2 linked regions of the Streptomyces venezuelae genome follow. The protein of the gene in region 1 interacts with the protein of each later gene in a pairwise test. Links are inferred from orthologs where the notes say so. Each region holds a gene or a part of one and is shown on either strand. Other genes may lie near its edges.

What was found. The genes of interacting proteins can lie anywhere in the genome.
Region 2: the proteins of rplL (region 1) and dnaE interact in binary tests that used the Escherichia coli proteins (3 or more experiments, as listed by UniProt). The link is inferred for Streptomyces venezuelae from one-to-one orthologs.

Annotation. Positions count from the first base shown.
Region 1 is NZ_CP029192.1:3,755,918-3,759,572, reverse strand. What follows is about bases 775-3,655. They hold rplL (50S ribosomal protein L7/L12), read left to right. Parts: upstream 775-1,963; coding sequence 1,964-2,347; downstream 2,348-3,655. Other genes in these bases: rpoB (DNA-directed RNA polymerase subunit beta), read left to right, coding at 2,922-3,655; rplJ (50S ribosomal protein L10), read left to right, coding at 1,323-1,853; DEJ48_RS15945 (hypothetical protein), read left to right, coding at 775-1,061. Outside these bases: more of DEJ48_RS15945, read left to right, coding at 75-774. UniProt on the Escherichia coli protein: The binding site for several of the GTPase factors involved in protein synthesis (IF-2, EF-Tu, EF-G and RF3). Is thus essential for accurate translation.
Region 2 is NZ_CP029192.1:6,599,492-6,604,404, forward strand. Bases 381-4,519 are described here. They hold dnaE (DNA polymerase III subunit alpha), read left to right. Parts: upstream 381-776; coding sequence 777-4,319; downstream 4,320-4,519. Other genes in these bases: DEJ48_RS28990 (DUF2252 domain-containing protein), read right to left, coding at 381-575; DEJ48_RS29000 (hypothetical protein), read left to right, coding at 4,418-4,519. Outside these bases: more of DEJ48_RS28990, read right to left, coding at 1-380; more of DEJ48_RS29000, read left to right, coding at 4,520-4,663; DEJ48_RS29005 (hypothetical protein), read right to left, coding at 4,752-4,913. UniProt on the Escherichia coli protein: DNA polymerase III is a complex, multichain enzyme responsible for most of the replicative synthesis in bacteria. This DNA polymerase also exhibits 3' to 5' exonuclease activity. The alpha chain is the DNA polymerase catalytic subunit.

The sequences.
Region 1 (3,655 bases):
CACCCCGCCCCTCGGGTACTCTCGGTGAACAAAGTTGTGTCGATCATGTGTTCTTTGTGCCAAGGGGTGGGGTCATGACTGCAGGTGTCGTCAAGGGACGCAGAGGGCGTCAGCGGGTGGCGGGGGCCGTGCTCAGCACCGCGCTGCTCTGTGTCGGCGCGGTGGCGTGCGGGGGCTCGGACGACAAGTCCGACAAGGCGGGCGCGGGGGAGATCCAGTCGCGCTCGCAGGTCACCGACGTCATCACGGCCGCGTACAAGAAGACCTCGGCCGCCAAGTCGGCCAAGGTCAAGATGACCATGTCCACGCCGCCCGGCGAGCTGGGCAAGGCGATGGGCGGCTCCGGTGAGATGAAGATGACCGGCGTCATGGGCTGGGACCCGACCGTCATGGACGTGACGGTGTCGGGCTCCGCGCTCACGGAGGGTGACCCGGAGGCTCCGGAGAAGATCCGGATGCTCTGGAGCGACAACGTCATGTACATGGACATGGGTGCCAAGGCGGCCAAGGACATGGAAGGCAAGCGCTGGGTCAAGATGGACCTCAACGCCATCGCGAAGCAGGCCGGTGACGACAAGCTCGCCAAGCAGATGACCGGCGGCCTGGACAGCATGAACCAGGACCCCGCGCAGCAGCTCGCGATGCTCCTGGACTCGCCGAACCTCAAGCACCTGGGCTCCGCGCAGGTCGACGGCGAGCAGACCCAGCGGTACAAGGGCCGGCTCACCGTCAAGGAGATGGCGGAGTCCAACAAGGGCCTGAAGGACGTGCTCAGCGAGAGCGAGCGCGAGCAGCTGTTCAAGAACATCGAGAAGTCGGGCATCAAGGGCTACGACACCGAGGTCTGGGTCAACGAGGACGACTACCCGGTCCGCATGGACATCGACATGAAGACGCCCCAGGGCACGGTGAAGACGTCGCAGACCTTCTCCGACTACGGCGCGGCGACCAAGGTGACGCCGCCGTCGGCCGGGGACACCCTGGACATGATGAAGATGTTCGAGGAGCTCGGGAAGCTCGGCAAGGACGGCTCGGATGCCGGTTCGGACAGCGCCTTCTGACCGGATTTGCTTGCCGCGGACCCGTTCGCGTACTCTTCCACAGAAGCCAAAGACCGCTGGTCGTTGCCGTGTCCTCGCAAGAGGGTGCGGTGGCCGAAGGATCCGCTGAAACGGCGGACGACCCGCGCAGGTGACTGTGGATGTGCTCCTGGATCGCATGCGATTCGGTTGAGCTCACGCCCCGTGCGCCTGCGCCGGGGCGTTTCGTTTTGTCGGCCCCTTCTGAGCGGTCCTCATCACCCGGAAGGAGGCCGACGCTCTATGCCGACGCCCGACAAGGCTGCCGCGGTAGCCGAGCTCACGGACAAGTTCCGCAGCTCGAACGCCGCCGTGCTGACCGAGTACCGGGGTCTCACCGTGGCCCAGCTCAAGCAGCTGCGCCGTTCCCTCGGTGAGAACTCCGAGTACGCCGTGGTGAAGAACACGCTGACCAAGATTGCGGCCAACGAGGCCGGGATCAACACGCTGGACGACCTCTTCACGGGTCCGACGGCGGTTGCCTTCGTCACCGGTGACCCGGTGGAGTCGGCGAAGGGTCTTCGTGACTTCGCCAAGGACAACCCGAACCTCGTCATCAAGGGCGGTGTCCTTGACGGCAAGGCGCTGTCCGCCGATGAGTTCAAGAAGCTCGCGGACCTCGAGTCCCGCGAGGTTCTGCTCGCCAAGCTGGCGGGCGCCATGAAGGGCAAGCAGTCGCAGGCTGCCGCGCTCTTCCAGGCGCTTCCCTCGAAGTTCGTCCGCACCGCGGAGGCGCTTCGTGCCAAGAAGGCCGAGCAGGGCGGTGCCGAGTAATTCGGCTCGCACATTGACCGCCGCCTGAGGCGACGGTCACCGCGGGCCCAACGTACGCCCGCCTTCATATACACCCGGCACCAGCCGAATTAGTGGAAGGATCGCCCATCATGGCGAAGCTCAGCCAGGAAGACCTGCTTGCCCAGTTCGAGGAGCTCACGCTCATCGAGCTCGCCGAGTTCGTGAAGGCCTTCGAGGAGAAGTTCGACGTCACCGCCGCCGCTCCGGTCGCCGTTGCCGCCGGTGGCGCCGCTGCCGCCCCGGCCGAGGCCGAGGCCGAGCAGGACGAGTTCGACGTCATCCTCACGGGCGCCGGCGAGAAGAAGATCCAGGTCATCAAGGTCGTGCGTGAGCTGACCTCGCTGGGTCTCAAGGAGGCCAAGGACCTCGTCGACGGCACCCCGAAGCCGGTCCTCGAGAAGGTCGCCAAGGACGCCGCGGAGAAGGCCGCCGAGGCCCTCAAGGGCGCCGGCGCCTCCGTCGAGGTCAAGTGACCTCACGAGTCGTCTGACTCTCTTTCCCGTTCGTACGGCTGAGGCTGTAACGCACGGGTCGCCAAAGGCGATCACCCATGTGGGTGGTCGCCTTTCGGCGTTCACGGGCGTCCTGCGAAGGGTGCCTTGCGATGTCGGTCCCGGCGAGTATGGTGATCTTCGTTGTGCCCTCGGGGCGGCCCGTGACGGTGACGATCTCTGAGTGATGTCGGGGCAGGGGGGCCTTGACGAACCGCACGCAGCGCGCAATTCTCAGGACGCGTCGTCACAACGATCCGGATCCGAGGCATGGATCGGCGGCGAAGAGGGCAGTATCGATGTGCATCGAGGGCGTGGCTTGCAGCAGGGGTTGAGAACAACGAGGGTCTTCAAAAACCCGCACTGGACATCAGTGGGCCGAGTGGCTACACTGACCCTTTGCGCTGCCTGTTAGCTGCCTCCTGCCCGTCACCAGGGGCATGCCCATGCTTGAGCACTGTGGACCTGACTCTCCCTGACCTGGGATGTCTGTCTCTGTGTCCAGCCTGGGACCGGTACGCGCGTAGTGAGTCCGAGCCCTCGGAAGGACCCCCTCTTGGCCGCCTCGCGCACTGCCTCGACCGCGAATACGAACAACGGCGCCAGCACCGCCCCGCTGCGCATCTCCTTTGCAAAGATCAAGGAGCCCCTCGAGGTTCCCAACCTGCTCGCGCTGCAGACCGAGAGCTTTGACTGGCTGCTCGGGAACACCGCGTGGCAGAGTCGGGTCGAGGCGGCTCTTGAGTCCGGTCAGGACGTCCCCACCAAGTCCGGTCTGGAGGAGATCTTCGAGGAGATCTCCCCGATCGAGGACTTCTCCGGGTCGATGTCGCTGACCTTCCGCGACCACCGTTTTGAGCCTCCGAAGAACTCCATCGACGAGTGCAAGGAGCGCGACTTCACGTTCGCCGCCCCGCTCTTCGTCACCGCCGAGTTCACCAACAACGAGACCGGCGAGATCAAGTCGCAGACGGTCTTCATGGGCGACTTCCCGCTCATGACGAACAAGGGCACCTTCGTCATCAACGGCACCGAGCGTGTCGTGGTGTCGCAGCTGGTCCGTTCGCCCGGTGTGTACTTCGATTCCTCGATCGACAAGACGTCCGACAAGGACATCTTCTCCGCCAAGATCATCCCGTCCCGGGGTGCCTGGCTGGAGATGGAGATCGACAAGCGCGACATGGTCGGTGTCCGCATCGACCGCAAGCGCAAGCAGTCGGTCACCGTTCTGCTCAAGGCTCTCGGTTGGACGACCGAGCAGATCCTCGAGGAGTTCGGCGAGTACGAGTC
Region 2 (4,913 bases), 2.8 Mb from region 1 along the record:
AGCCCGAAGCGGGTCAGGGAGCGGGCGTCGCGCAGCGCGTCCAGGAGGGGGCCCTGGGCGGTGTCCAGCGTGAAGGGCGGCACCTCGTCGCTCTTGGCGCCGGTCGCCAGGTCGTGGATCCGCTCGCGGTACGCCGCCGCGTACGTCCGCACGAGGTCGGTGATCTGGTCGTCGCCCAGCGCCTTCGTGTACCCGATCAGGGCCACGGAGGCGGCGAAGCGCTTCAGGTCCCAGGTGAAGGGGCCCACGTACGCCTCGTCGAAGTCGTTCACGTTGAAGATCAGGCGGCCCTGCGCGTCCATGTACGTACCGAAGTTCTCGGCGTGCAGGTCGCCGTGGATCCACACCCGGCCCGTGCGGTCGTCGAGGTAGGGCCCGCCGTGCTGCTCGCGCTCCAGGTCGCCGTAGAACAGACAGGCCGTCCCCCGGTAGAACGCGAAGGCGGAGGAGGCCATCTTCCGGAACTTCACCCGGAACGCGGCGGGGTCCGCGGCGAGCAGCTCGCCGAACGCGGTGTCGAAGACGGCGAGGATCTCCTCGCCGCGCTGCTCAGCCGTGGGCTGCGGGACCGACATCGCTGGGTGCCTCCTGGTACAGGGGTGGTACGTGACATGGGGGCGGATGTTCCGCCCTTCGGGGACCGGCTTGTGTCCCTTCCAACGCTCGACCGTACCCCCGAGTGCCCGTCGGCTGTCAGCGCTCCGGATTAGACTTCCACGCTGTCCCCCCAGACTGTCCGCAGCCTGACGCCCGCCGTTCTCCGGAGGCCTTCCACCGTGACCAAGCCGCCCTTCACGCACCTGCACGTGCACACCCAGTACTCGCTGCTTGACGGTGCCGCGCGGCTCAAGGACATGTTCAACGCGGCCAATGAGATGGGCATGACGCATATCGCCATGTCCGACCACGGCAACCTGCACGGTGCGTACGACTTCTTCCACTCGGCGCAGAAGGCGGGCGTGACGCCGATCATCGGCATCGAGGCGTACGTGGCGCCGGAGTCGCGCCGCAACAAGCGCAAGATCAAGTGGGGCCAGCCGCACCAGAAGCGCGACGACGTGTCCGGTTCGGGTGGTTACACCCACAAGACGATCTGGGCGGCGAACCACACGGGGCTGCACAACCTCTTCCGGCTCTCCTCGGACGCCTATGCGGAGGGCTGGCTGCAGAAGTGGCCCCGCATGGACAAGGAGACCATCTCCCAGTGGTCGGAGGGTCTCATCGCCTCCACCGGCTGCCCCTCGGGCGAGCTGCAGACGCGGCTGCGGCTCGGCCAGTTCGACGAGGCGGTGCAGGCGGCGTCGGACTACCAGGACATCTTCGGCAAGGACCGGTATTTCCTGGAGCTGATGGACCACGGCATCGACATCGAGCGCCGGGTCCGTGACGACCTCCTGCGGGTCGGCAAGAAGCTCGGCATCCCGCCCCTGGTGACGAACGACTCGCACTACACGTACGCGCACGAGTCCGTGGCGCACGACGCGCTGCTCTGCATCCAGACCGGCAAGAACCTCTCGGACCCGGACCGCTTCCGCTTCGACGGCACGGGCTACTACCTGAAGTCCACGGACGAGATGTACGCCATCGACTCCTCGGACGCGTGGCAGGAGGGCTGCCGCAACACGCTCCTGGTCGCCGAGCAGATCGACACCACGGGCATGTTCGAGAAGCGCGACCTGATGCCGAAGTTCGAGATCCCGGAGGGCTTCACCGAGGTCACCTGGTTCCAGGAGGAGGTCCGGGTCGGCATGGAGCGCCGCTACCCGGGCGGCGTCCCCGAGGACCGGCAGAAGCAGGCCGAGTACGAGATGGACATCATCATCCAGATGGGGTTCCCGGGGTACTTCCTGGTCGTCGCCGACTTCATCATGTGGGCCAAGAACAACGGCATCGCGGTCGGCCCGGGCCGAGGCTCCGCGGCCGGTTCGATCGTGGCGTACGCGATGGGCATCACCGACCTCGACCCGATCACGCACGGACTGATCTTCGAGCGGTTCCTCAACCCCGAGCGCGTCTCCATGCCCGATGTCGACATCGACTTCGACGAGCGCAGGCGCGTCGAAGTGATCAGGTACGTGACGGAGAAGTACGGCGCCGACAAGGTCGCCATGATCGGCACGTACGGCAAGATCAAGGCCAAGAACGCGATCAAGGACTCCGCGCGTGTGCTCGGCTATCCGTACGCGATGGGCGACCGCCTCACCAAGGCCATGCCCGCCGACGTCCTGGGCAAGGGCATCGACCTCTCCGGCATCACCGACCCCAAGCACCCGCGCTACAGCGAGGCGGGCGAGATCCGGGGGATGTACGAGAACGAGCCCGACGTGAAGAAGGTCATCGACACCGCCAAGGGCGTGGAGGGCCTGGTCCGGCAGATGGGTGTGCACGCGGCCGGCGTGATCATGTCCAGCGAGCCCATCGTCGACCACGCCCCGCTCTGGACGCGGCACACCGACGGCGTGACCATCACGCAGTGGGACTACCCCCAGTGCGAATCGCTCGGCCTGCTCAAGATGGACTTCCTGGGCCTGCGCAACCTCACCATCATGGACGACGCCGTCAAGATGGTGCGCAACGACAAGGGCATCGACCTGGAGATGCTCTCGCTGCCGCTCGACGACCCGAAGACCTTCGAACTGCTCTGCCGCGGTGACACGCTCGGCGTCTTCCAGTTCGACGGCGGCCCGATGCGCTCGCTGCTGCGCCAGATGCAGCCCGACAACTTCGAGGACATTTCCGCCGTCTCGGCCCTGTACCGGCCGGGCCCGATGGGCATGAACTCGCACACGAACTACGCCGAGCGCAAGAACGGCCGCCAGGAGATCACGCCGATCCACCCGGAGCTCGAAGAGCCCCTGAAGGAGACGCTCGGCCTCACCTACGGCCTCATCGTGTACCAGGAGCAGGTGCAGAAGGCCGCGCAGATCATCGCGGGCTACTCGCTCGGCGAAGCCGACATCCTGCGCCGCGTGATGGGCAAGAAGAAGCCCGAGGAGCTGGAGAAGAACTTCGTCCTCTTCCAGGCGGGCGCCCGGAAGAACGGCTACTCGGACGCGGCGATCCAGGCCCTGTGGGACGTCCTGGTGCCCTTCGCCGGATACGCGTTCAACAAGGCGCACTCCTCCGCGTACGGCCTGGTCACCTACTGGACCGCCTACCTGAAGGCGAACTACCCGGCCGAGTACATGGCCGCGCTGCTCACCTCGGTGAAGGACGACAAGGACAAGTCGGCCGTCTATCTGAACGAGTGCCGTCGCATGGGCATCAAGGTGCTCCCGCCGAACGTGAACGAGTCGGTGCACAACTTCGCCGCCCAGGGCGACGACGAGATCCTCTTCGGCCTGGAGGCCGTGCGCAACGTCGGCACGAACGTGGTCGAGTCGATCATCCGGTCCCGCAAGGCGAAGGGGAAGTTCACCTCCTTCCCGGACTACCTGGACAAGGTCGAGGCCGCCGCCTGCAACAAGCGCACCACGGAGTCGCTGATCAAGGCGGGCGCCTTCGACACGATGGGGCACACCCGCAAGGGCCTCACCGCGCAGTACGAACCGATGATCGACAACGTGGTCGCGGTCAAGCGCAAGGAGGCCGAGGGGCAGTTCGACCTCTTCGGAGGGATGGGCGACGAGTCCGGCGGCGACGAGCCGGGCTTCGGGCTCGACGTGGAGTTCTCCGAGGACGAGTGGGAGAAGACCTACCTGCTCGCCCAGGAGCGCGAGATGCTCGGTCTGTACGTCTCCGACCACCCGCTCTTCGGCCTGGAGCACGTGCTGTCCGACAAGGCGGACGCGGGCATCGGGCAGCTCACCGGCGGTGACTTCTCCGACGGGTCGGTCGTGACCATCGGCGGCATCATCTCGGGCCTGCAGCGCAAGATGACCAAGCAGGGCAACGCCTGGGCGATCGCCACGGTCGAGGATCTCGCCGGCTCCATCGAGTGCATGTTCTTCCCGGCCACGTACCAGCTGGTGTCGACGCAACTCGTCGAGGACGCCGTGGTGTTCGTCAAGGGACGCCTCGACAAGCGCGAGGACGTGCCGCGGCTCGTCGCGATGGAGATGCAGGTCCCCGACCTGTCGAACGCGGGCACCAACGCGCCCGTGATCATCACCATTCCGACGGTGAAGGTGAGCCCGCCGATGATCACCCGCCTCGGGGAGGTCCTCAGCCACCACCGCGGCAACAGCGAGGTGCGGATCAAGCTCCAGGGGGCGCAGAAGACCACCGTGCTGCGGCTCGACCGGCACCGCGTGAAGCCGGACCCGGCGCTCTTCGGTGACCTCAAGGTGCTGCTCGGCCCGTCCTGCCTGGCGGGATGAGGCCGGGCTGATCCGCCCTTTACTTATCCATATCGGACACGCGAGAGAGTAAGATGCATAGTGCATCTAATTCTTCTCGCGTGTGAGGGTGGAGTGCCGTGAATGGTGCCGCTGTCGACAAGGCCGTATTTCTGATGCGTGAGACGCACCAGTCCCCGGAGGCGACCCGCCGGGCGCTGCGGGACTACTTCCCGCGGATGGAGTTCACCGACCGGGTGCGGCACGTGCGCGCCGCGTACGCCGTCATCCAGGGTGGCCGCACGGTCGTGCGGCCGGGCCTCTCCGAGCTGGAGAAGCCGAGTTCGTTCATGGTCGCGCACGAGCGGCACGGCTTCACGGACTGACGCGCGTGCCGGGAACCGGCGCAAGCGATGAGGGGCGCACCCGAACCGGGTGCGCCCCTCGCGCGTGCCATGTGTGCCTGGGTGTGCGTCAGTTGTGACCGAAGCGTCGCTGGTGCTTACGGGCAACATCAGCAGGGCTGCCCTGGGCCTGCGACTGCAGCGGGGACTGGGCCTCCGTGGCGGTCGACTTGGCCTGCTCCTGCGCCTGCTCGGCCTGCGAGGCGCGGTTCTGCTCGCTGCCCTGCTTGCG